Regions from separate parts of the Spiribacter onubensis genome, predicted to be linked through region 3. Evidence: predicted binding sites of a transcription regulator. Region 3 holds the regulator's gene; each other region holds the start of a gene.

Region 1 (3,276 bases), on a different contig from region 3:
GGGCCGTCCTGCCGGGCATGCGTGAAGCCGGCACCGGGTCGGTGATCAATATCGCCTCCATCGTCTCGAGCGAGAAAAGCGCGCCGCGCCGTTTCGCCTATGCGGCATCCAAGGCCGCGATCATCGGCATGACCAAGTCGATCGCGGCGGATTTCGTCAAGGAGGGCATCCGCTGCAATGCCATCTGCCCCGGCACGGTACAGAGTCCATCGCTGAACGAGCGCCTGGCTGCGACCGGCGACTTCGACAAGGCACTGGCCGCGTTCAAGGAGCGCCAGCCCATGGGGCGGCTCGGCCAGCCCGAGGAAATCGCGGAAATGGTCTGCTACCTCGCGGGTGACATGTCGGCCTTCACCACGGGCCAGGCTCTGGCCATCGACGGCGGGTGGTCGAGCTGATGGGCCTCGACCGAGCGGCCTCGATCGAGGATCTGCGCTGCCGGGCCCGGCGGCGCATTCCCCGTTTCGCCTTCGACCTCGTCGACGGCGGCGCGGAGAGCGAGCGCAATCTGCGCCGCAACAGCGAGGCGCTCGAGGAGGTGGAACTGATCCCCCGCTACATGATGGATGTCTCCGCGCTTGATACCCGGGCGACCCTGCTCGGCCAGACCTATGACGCGCCGCTCGGGATGGCGCCCATCGGCATGCTCAATGCCTTCTGGCCGAACGCGGACGAGACGCTGGCGAGGCTCTGCAAGCGCCATAACCTGCCCTATGTGGCGAGCTCGGCAGCATCCACGACGCTGGAGGCGCTTGCCGAGGCGGCTGACGGGAACGGCTGGTTCCAGCTCTACGTGTCGAGCGATGACGATGTCACCGAAGGCCTGATCCAGCGTGCCGAGGCCGCGGGCTATACGACGTTGATCGTGACCGCCGACGTGCCGGCCGCGGGCAAGCGGGATCGCGATATCCGCAATCAGCTCGCGGTGCCGTTCCGGATCACGCCCGCCGTGATCGCCGGGCTTCTGGCCAATCCACGCTGGTCGCTGGCAACCCTCATTCACGGCAAGCCCAACATCGCCAACTACGCCGGGCTTCTGCGCAGCGCGACCTCCTACGCGGACGTACAGAAAACCCTGATCACCCCGGCGCTCACCTGGGAGGGACTGGAGCGCCTGCGCGGACGCTGGAAGGGCAAGCTGCTGGTGAAGGGCATCCTCCACCCGGACGATGCCCGCGGATGCCTGGCGATCGGCTGTGATGGCATCATCGTCTCCAACCATGGCGGCCGGCAGGTCGCGTTCGGCCCGCCCACGATCGAGATGCTGCCCGCGATCGCCGAGGCGGTCGGCGGCCGCATGGCCATCATCATGGACAGCGGCGTACGGCGGGGCGCCGATATGCTGCGGGCGAAAGCGCTGGGCGCTGATTTCGCCCTTGCCGGGCGCGCACTCGCCTACGGCGTCGGCGCCGGGGGCGCGGCCGGCGCCGAGCGCGCCTTCGAGATCCTGCACCTCGAGCTGATCCGGGCGCTGGGGCAGCTCGGCGCCTCCTCATTCGAGTCGGTCGGGCCCTCGGCACTCCGTCGCGGTCACTCCGAGGCCGACTGACCCCGGGCATAGAAGGGCCCGCCATCCGCGACCCATCCGGGTTTGATCTGGATCAACGCGCCCGGGAAGCGCTCGTTGGAAACTTGACCGCCATCACAATTCCAACGCTGGATCCATCATGCAAACACCCGCTGCGTACAATGATCGCGTAGTGCGCCAGTTCACCATCATGACGGTGGTCTGGGGCATCGTCGGCATGCTCGTGGGCGTGATCATCGCCGCTCAGCTGCTCTGGCCCGCTCTCAACTTCGACATTCCCTGGCTGACTTACAGCCGGCTGCGACCGCTGCATACCAATGCGGTGATCTTTGCCTTCGGCGGCTCGGCGCTGTTCGCCACCTCCTACTATGTCGTGCAGCGGACCTGCGGTGTCCGCCTGATGGGCGATCGGCTCGCCGCCTTCACCTTCTGGGGCTGGCAGGTCGTCATCGTCGGGGCGATCTTCACGCTGCCGTTCGGCTACACGCAGAGCAAGGAATACGCCGAGCTGATCTGGCCGCTGGATGTCCTGATCACCATCGTCTGGGTGGCCTATGCGGTGTCCTTCTTCGGCACCATCCTGCGCCGCCGGACCAAGCACATCTATGTCGCGAACTGGTTCTACGGCGCCTTCATCGTCGCCGTGGCCATGCTGCATATCGTCAACAGCCTGGCCATCCCCACCTCGCTCACCCAGTCCTATCCGGTCTATGCCGGCGCCGTGGACGCCATGGTGCAGTGGTGGTACGGCCACAACGCCGTGGGCTTCTTCCTGACCGCCGGCTTCCTGGGGATGATGTACTACTTCGTCCCGAAGCAGGCCGGCCGGCCGATCTACTCCTACCGCCTGTCGGTGGTGCATTTCTGGGCGCTGATCTCGATTTACATGTGGGCCGGCCCCCATCATCTGCACTGGACGGCGCTGCCGGAATGGACCCAGTCGGTGGGCATGGTGTTTTCACTCATCCTGCTCGCGCCGTCCTGGGGCGGCATGATCAACGGCATCATGACGCTGTCCGGGGCCTGGCATAAGCTCCGGGACGATCCGATCATCCGCTTCCTCGTCGTGAGCCTGTCGTTCTACGGCATGTCCACCTTCGAGGGCCCCATGATGGCGATCCGGACGGTCAACGCCCTGTCGCACTACACCGACTGGACCATCGGCCACGTCCACTCCGGCGCGCTGGGCTGGGTGGCCTTCATCACCATCGGTTCGGTCTACATGCTGGTGCCGCGGCTGTTCAACCGCGAGCAGATGTACAGCGTGCCGCTGATCAACGTCCACTTCTGGGTCTCCACCATCGGGGTCGTGCTCTACATCGCCTCGATGTGGATCGCCGGCGTCATGCAGGGGCTCATGTGGCGGGCGGTCAACGATGACGGCACGCTGACCTACAGCTTCATCGAGTCTCTTTCCGCGACCTATCCGTATTACGCGGTGCGACTGCTCGGCGGCCTGCTGTTCTTCGCCGGCATGCTGATCATGGCCTACAACGTCTGGCGCACGATACGCCCCGTTGAGGCCAGCAGTCCGGCGACCGCCCCCGCGGCCAGCGCCTGAGGAGAATCGACATGTCGCATGAAGTCGTCGAGAAGAATGCCGGGCTGATGGCCGTGCTGATCTTCATCGTGATCAGCATCGGGGGATTGGTCGAGATCGTCCCGCTGTTTTTCTCGCAGCAGACCACCAAGCCGTCACCCGGCGTGGAACCCCTGCCCGCCATCGAGTTCGCCGGCCGGGACATCTA
Region 2 (3,276 bases), on a different contig from region 3:
CCCGGTGACGCGCAGTGACTCGCGGCCGATCTCCACCAGGCCGTCGTCCACCAGCGGCGTGAGCTCGGCGAGGGCCTCGCCGAAGTACTGGCGGAAGACAATGCCATGGCGCTCCTCGACCGCACCAAAGTCGACACCGCCCTGGCACATCACCGCCTGGATGACATCGCGGCGCAGCCGGTCGTCGGCGGAGAGCTCCACACCGCGCCATATCGGCAGGCGCCCGGCGGCCACCGCTTCGGCGTGCCCCTCGGGATCGCGCTTGTTCTGGCTGTAGGCATCACCGATCTGGCCGATGGACGAGGCACCCAGGCCGATCAGGTCGAGGTCGGGACGTGTCGCATACCCCTGGAAATTGCGGTGCAGCGTGCCGTCGTTGGCGGCCTGGGCCAGCTCGTCATCGGGCAGCGCGAAGTGATCCATGCCGATGTACTGATAGCCATCACCGGAGAGGCGCTCCATGGCCTCGATGAGCAGGGTGAGTTTGCTCTCCGCCGGCGGCAGGCTGTCGTCGGGGATCTGCCGCTGGATGCGGAACATCTGCGGCATGTGCGCATAGTTGTAGAGCGCGATGCGATCGGGCCGGATGTCCATGACCGCATCAAGGGTCCGGGACAGGCGCTCCGGCGTCTGCCGCGGCAGGCCGTACATCAGGTCGAGGTTGATGGAGCGGAAGCCGCAGCGACGGGCTTCATCGGCCACATCGGCGGTGTCCTGAACGCCCTGGATGCGGTTGATGGCCTTCTGCACATCGGCGTCGAAATCCTGCACGCCCAGGCTCAGGCGGTTGAAGCCCAGCTCGGCGAGGCGACGCACCCGGTCGCGATCCACCGTGCGCGGATCCACCTCGATGGAGAACTCACGGGCATCAGGGTCCGCCAGCGGGAAACGCTCCGCGATGGCGTTGATGAGCCGTGCCAGATCCTCGTCGGTGAAATAGGTGGGTGTACCGCCGCCGAGATGGAGCTGCTCCACGGGCCGGTCATCGTCGAACAGCGCGGCCTGGAGGTCGAGCTCCTGGATGAGACGCTCGAGATAGCGTTCGGCCCGCCGGTAGTTGGCGGTAATGACCTTGTTGCAGGCACAGTAGAAACACACGGTCTTGCAGAACGGCACGTGGACGTACAGCGACAGCGGCCGCGGCATGGGGTCCTCGTTGCTCCAGGCCACCCGCTGGCGGTATCGCTGGGCGTCGAAGGCCTCGGTAAACTGGGCGGCCGTGGGATAGGACGTGTAGCGTGGACCGGTGACGTCGTAGCGACGCAGCAGTTCCCGGTCGAGCAGTAGGTTGTCGGCCATGTCAGCCAACCTCCGTGATCAGTGAATGCTGGGACGATAGCCCGCATTGCGCCGGAGCTGGTTGACTTGGATCAGGCGGATCAGCAGGACAGGAGAAAAACCCGTTGAATCGGGATCATGAGCCGGAGCGCACCGCCACCGAGCGGCCGACCCGCGGCCTGCGCGCCACGCTGGTGCGGCGGGCCTGGCTGGCGCTGGCGCTGTTTTTCATCGGCCTCGGCAGTGTCGGGGTGGTTCTGCCATTGCTGCCCACTACCCCGTTCCTGTTGCTGGCGGCGATGTGTGCCTCGCGGAGCTCGCCCGCACTGCATGCCTGGCTCTACAGTCACCCGCGGTTCGGGCCACTACTGCGGGACTGGCGTGACCACCGGGCGATCCGGCCGCGGGCCAAGATCACCGCCCTGGTGGTCATTGCCCTCAGCTGGGCCTGGATGTGGGTGAGCGTCGAGCCGCTCTATGCGCGACTGGCGGCGACAGGCCTCATGGCCTTCGGGGTGGTGTTCCTGGCCACCCGGCCCCACGGCCCGCGCCGGAGGGATTCAGGCGCGGACGAAGGCGGCGGTCAGGAATAGCCCCACCGTGCAGCCGAACGCGCCGGTCCAGACGAGACTGCGCAGTGTCGGGCGATCAGCGACATAGGCAAAGCCATAGCCGAGGCGCAGGAGGACGAAGGCCACGGCGAGCCCGTTCACCCAGGCCTGACTACCGCCGGTCATCTCCGCGATGATCACACCGGCGGCGAACGGAGGGAAGGCCTCGAAGGTGTTGAGCTGCGCCCAGTGGGCCCGCTGCCGCCAGCCCTGCAGCTCGGCCAGCCAGGCGCGCGGGCGGGCATTGTCGAAGCGGCCCTGCGATTTCGCCATACCGGCGAACACGAAGGGGATGAAGGCGGCGATCAGTACGCACCACAGGGCGAGCGTCATGGTCTGCGGCATGGGTGTTACTCCCCGAGCAGGGCCTGAACGGCCCGGTAGCCGATGTCCGGGCGCATGAAACGCCCCGCCCAGCTGATGCCTTCGGCGAGGTCATAGGCCGCCTTCTGCGCGGCGATGATGTCATCGCCCAGGGCACAGGCGCAGAGCACCCGCCCACCCGCGGTGAGGACACGGCCCTCGTCATCCAGCACCGTTCCGGCGTGGAAGACCTTGGCGTCGGGTCGTTCAGCGGTCGGCAGCCCATGGATGACATGCCCCCGTTCGTACTGACCCGGATAACCACCGGCCGCCAGCACCACGCCCAGGCAGGGGCGGGGATCCCAGTCCACGCGCTGTCCGCCGAGCCGGCCATCCAGGGTGGCCTCGAACAGATCCACCGGATCCGACCGCAGGCGCATGAGAATGGGCTGGGTCTCGGGATCACCCAGACGCACGTTGAATTCGAGCACCCGCGGTTCACCGTGGTCATCAATCATCAGGCCGGCGTACAGAAAGCCCTTGAAGCCCCGGCCCTCGGCCACGAGTCCGCGTACGGTCGGCCGGATCACGGCCTCGAGAATGCGCTCATGGACGGCATCGGTGATCACCGGCGCCGGCGAGTAGGCCCCCATGCCACCGGTATTCGGCCCCTGGTCCCCGGCATCGCGGGCCTTGTGATCCTGGGAGCTGGCCAGCGGCAGCACGGTCTCGCCATCCACCAGGGCGATGAAGCTCGCCTCCTCGCCGGTGAGAAAGTCCTCCACCACGATACGCTCGCTGGCGGCGCCGAAGGCACCGCCGAGCATGTCCTCGGCGGCGATCAGCGCTTCGTCGAGGGTACGGGCGATGGTCACGCCCTTACCCGCGGCGAGACCGTCGGCCTTGATCACGAGCGGTGCCCCGCGCTCGCGGATGTAGGCCCGGGCGGCATCCAGATCGTCGAAGCTCTGATAGTCGGCGCTGGGGATGGCATGCCGGGCGAAGAAGTCCTTGGCGAAGGCCTTGGAGGCCTCCAGCTCGGCGGCCGCCCGATGCGGACCCAGGCAGGCCAGACCGGCGGCCT
Region 3 (3,276 bases):
CCTGGACCGCCCGGCAGCCAATCTCGACCCGGTGGAGCGCTCGCTGCTGCGCCTGGGGACCTACGAGCTGCGCGAGCGCCTCGAGGTGCCCTATCGCGTGTGCATCGACCAGGCGGTGGAACTGGCCAAGGCGTTCGGCGCCGAGCAGAGCCATCGGTATATCAACGGCGTGCTCGACCGCGTCGGGCGGGATCAGCCGCTGCGTGCCGCCGAGCTCAAATCCCGCCGGCGCTGATCGGTGGGCGGCATGGCCGGCTGTTCGGAATTCGACCTCATTGATCGACATCTCGCCGGCCTCGGCGCCGAGCGCGACGACGTGCTGCTGGGGCCGGGCGACGACGCCGCCATCACCCAGGATGGCGGGCGACCACTGCTGATGGCCCTCGATACCCTGGTCGAGGGGGTGCATTTCCCGGCGGATCTGCCGGCTTACTGGGTCGGCTACCGGGCGCTGGCGGTGAACCTGAGCGATATCGCCGCCATGGGCGGTGAACCCTGCTGGGCGCTGCTCGGTCTGACGCTGCCGGCGCCGGACGAGTCCTGGGTCGCGCAATTCGCCTCTGGGTTGGGCCGTCTGGCGAGGGCGTCCGGGGTCGCCGTGATCGGCGGGGATGTCACCCGCGGGCCTTTGACGGTGAGCCTGCAGATCACCGGCCGGGCGACCGGCGCGCCACTGCGCCGGGACGGGGCCCATGCGGGGGACAGGGTCTGGCTCTCGGGACGACCCGGCGAGGCCGCCGCGGGTCTGGCGGTCTGGCAGCAGGAGGGGGCGCGGGAGCAGGCCCGATGGCAGGGGCTGCGGCAGGCGTTCATCGCCCCCCGTCCCCGGGTCGCACTGGGACAGGCGCTGGTCGGTGTGGCCAGTGCCGCCATTGACCTGTCCGACGGCCTGGCGGCCGATGCGGGTCATATCGCCGCGCGCAGCGGCGTGGCGCTGCATCTCGATCCGCCACGCGGCCGGCCCTCGGCACGGCTGCTGCGCTGGGCGGGAGAGGCCGAGGCGCGTCGCCTGCAGCTCGGCGGGGGGGATGACTATGAGCTCTGCTTTACCGCGCCGCGGGAGGCCGATGTCATGGTGCGGGCGGCGGCCCGGCGCGCGCGCACACCGGTGCGATGCATTGGCGAGGTGCATGAGGGGGAGGGCGTCTGGTGGGGGGGTGAGCCCATCCTCGACCGCGCCGCCGGCTACTGCCATTTCGTCAGTTGATTCTGTGGTGGTAAGGACAGCGCATTCGGCGTAATATTTTCGCTAGGATCAAGGTGAACAGGAGGACGGGTCGCGCGGGCGACCGAAGGCAGGACAGCCAATGAGCGATTCCGATCCCTCGGACTTCCGGATCTCCAGTCTCCGCCAGGCCTGTGCCCACTGCAGCCTGAATCAGCTCTGTCTCCCCATGTCGCTCAGCGAGGCCGATATCGAGCAGCTTGATGCCATCGTCGAGCGCAAGCGGCCACTCCAGCGGGGGGATCACCTGTATCGGGGCGGAGACAGCTTCCAGGCCGTCTATGCGGTGCGCTCGGGCTCGCTCAAGACCTACACCACCACCGAGGAGGGTGAGGAGCAGGTCACCGGCTTTCACCTCCCCGGTGAGCTGATCGGGCTCGATGCCATCAATAGCTGGGTCCATCCCTGTTCCGCGGCGTCACTGGAGACGACCAGCATCTGCGAACTGCCGTTCGAGCAGCTCGAGCACCTGGCGGCGGATATCCCGGGGCTGCAGCGCCAGTTGCTGCGCCTGATGTCCAAGGAAATCTTCGCCGATCAGGAGATGCTCTTCGCCATGGCCCGGCGCAGCGCCGAAGAGCGCCTGGCGATGCTGCTGACGAGCTTCTCCGAGCGCTTCGCGCGACGCGGTCTGTCGGCCACCCGCTTCCGCCTGCCCATGGCACGCAGTGATCTGGGCAATTACCTGGGGCTGGCTCCGGAGACCATGAGCCGGCTTTTCCGGCGCTTCTCCGACCAGGGCTGGCTGAAGGCCGAGGGTCGGGAGATCCAGCTCATCGAACCGGATGCCCTCAGCGAGCTGGCCGGTCGCGGCCTCGCCGAGGAGCCCGAGCCGCAGCGCGGCGACGGGTCGGATTAGCGTGGCGGCGAGGGCATGGCCCCGCCACCCGCGACGTTACATCATGCCGGTCTGGAGTTTCGCGGCCTCCGACATCATCTCGAAGCTCCACGGTGGATCGAAGACGATCTCCACCTTCACCTCCTCGACGGTCGGGATCTGCCTGACCTTCTCGCGCACGTCATAGGCGAGGATATCGCCCATCCCACAGCCCGGTGCGGTGAGTGTCATGTCGATGTCCACCGACCGGGTGCCATCCCCGTTGAGCGTGATGTCACAGCGGTAGACCAGTCCCAGCTCGACGATGTTGATGGGGATTTCCGGGTCATAGCAGCGCCGCATCTGATCCCAGACAAGCTGCTCGACATCCTCCGCCGAGGCATTGTCCGGGAGCTCCGGCGTCGGCTCGGGCTCCTTGCCGATGGCGTCGGCATCCTTGCCGTCGATGCGGAACAGATTCCCCTGGATGTAGACGGTGTAGCTCCCGCCCAGTGCCTGGGTGATCATGCCCTCGGCGCCCTTGGGGATGATGCCCGTATCTCCCGCCGGGATGAGCGCGGCCTCGCAGTCGCGCTCGAAGATCACCGGCTCGTTGCTTTGCATCGCCATCCTTGAAAACCTCTTCAAAGTCTGTTGGTGAAGGATAGCAAACGGCGGTTTGTTGTCCGACCCGGGAGGAAATGATTGCGCGCTTCGCGTATGCTGAATTGGGAATTCTCTAGCCAGGAGGCTGTGTCATGAGTGACAACGTCCACCATCTCTCGCCGCTGCTGCGCCAGTCCAGCGACATTCTGGTCGAGCGCGCGCAAGGCATGTACGTCTACTCCGAGGATGGCGGCAAGTACATGGACTTCGCCTCGGGGATCGGCGTGCTGAGCACCGGCCACTGCCATCCGCGGGTGGTCGAGGCGGCGAAGGCGCAGATCGACAAGGTGGTCCACGCGCAGTACGCGATCATGAAGCATCGCCCGATCCTCGAGCTCTCGGATCGGATCGTCGAGCTGCTGCCCGATCACATTGACAGCGTGTTCTTCTCCAACGCCGGCACCGAGGCGGTGGAGGCATCCATCCGCCTGGCCCGACAGGCCACCGGCAAGCCCAACATCATCGCCTTCCGCGGCTGCTTCCATGGCCGCACCATGGGTTCGCTGTCCACCACCACCTCCAGCGCGGCGGTCCGCCAGGGCGTGCAGCCGATGATGGGCGGCGTGGT

The links. Region 3 encodes FNR, which switches genes on or off when oxygen is low (the NO sensors DNR and NnrR bind a similar motif). Its sites were predicted from a motif close to TTGATNTANATCAA; they were not measured.
Region 1: a site for FNR is predicted at 1,592-1,605, ahead of ccoN (cytochrome-c oxidase, cbb3-type subunit I). Genes of this name have one in related genera too.
Region 2: a site for FNR is predicted at 1,361-1,374, ahead of hemN (oxygen-independent coproporphyrinogen III oxidase). Genes of this name have one in related genera too.

The regions. Positions count from the first base shown of each region.
Region 1 covers NZ_JBAKFI010000005.1:74,708-77,983, forward strand. The annotation lists gene V6X63_RS09410 (SDR family oxidoreductase) at 1-398, shown strand, start outside; gene V6X63_RS09415 (alpha-hydroxy acid oxidase) at 398-1,549, shown strand; gene ccoN (cytochrome-c oxidase, cbb3-type subunit I) at 1,668-3,089, shown strand; gene ccoO (cytochrome-c oxidase, cbb3-type subunit II) at 3,101-3,276, shown strand, end outside.
Region 2 covers NZ_JBAKFI010000005.1:42,212-45,487, forward strand. The annotation lists gene hemN (oxygen-independent coproporphyrinogen III oxidase) at 1-1,299, opposite strand, end outside; gene V6X63_RS09250 (YbaN family protein) at 1,404-1,871, shown strand; gene V6X63_RS09255 (MAPEG family protein) at 1,839-2,234, opposite strand; gene purD (phosphoribosylamine--glycine ligase) at 2,240-3,276, opposite strand, start outside.
Region 3 covers NZ_JBAKFI010000001.1:610,145-613,420, reverse strand. The annotation lists gene nusB (transcription antitermination factor NusB) at 1-235, shown strand, start outside; gene thiL (thiamine-phosphate kinase) at 248-1,207, shown strand; gene fnr (fumarate/nitrate reduction transcriptional regulator Fnr) at 1,308-2,084, shown strand; gene sufT (putative Fe-S cluster assembly protein SufT) at 2,121-2,672, opposite strand; gene V6X63_RS02980 (aspartate aminotransferase family protein) at 2,801-3,276, shown strand, end outside.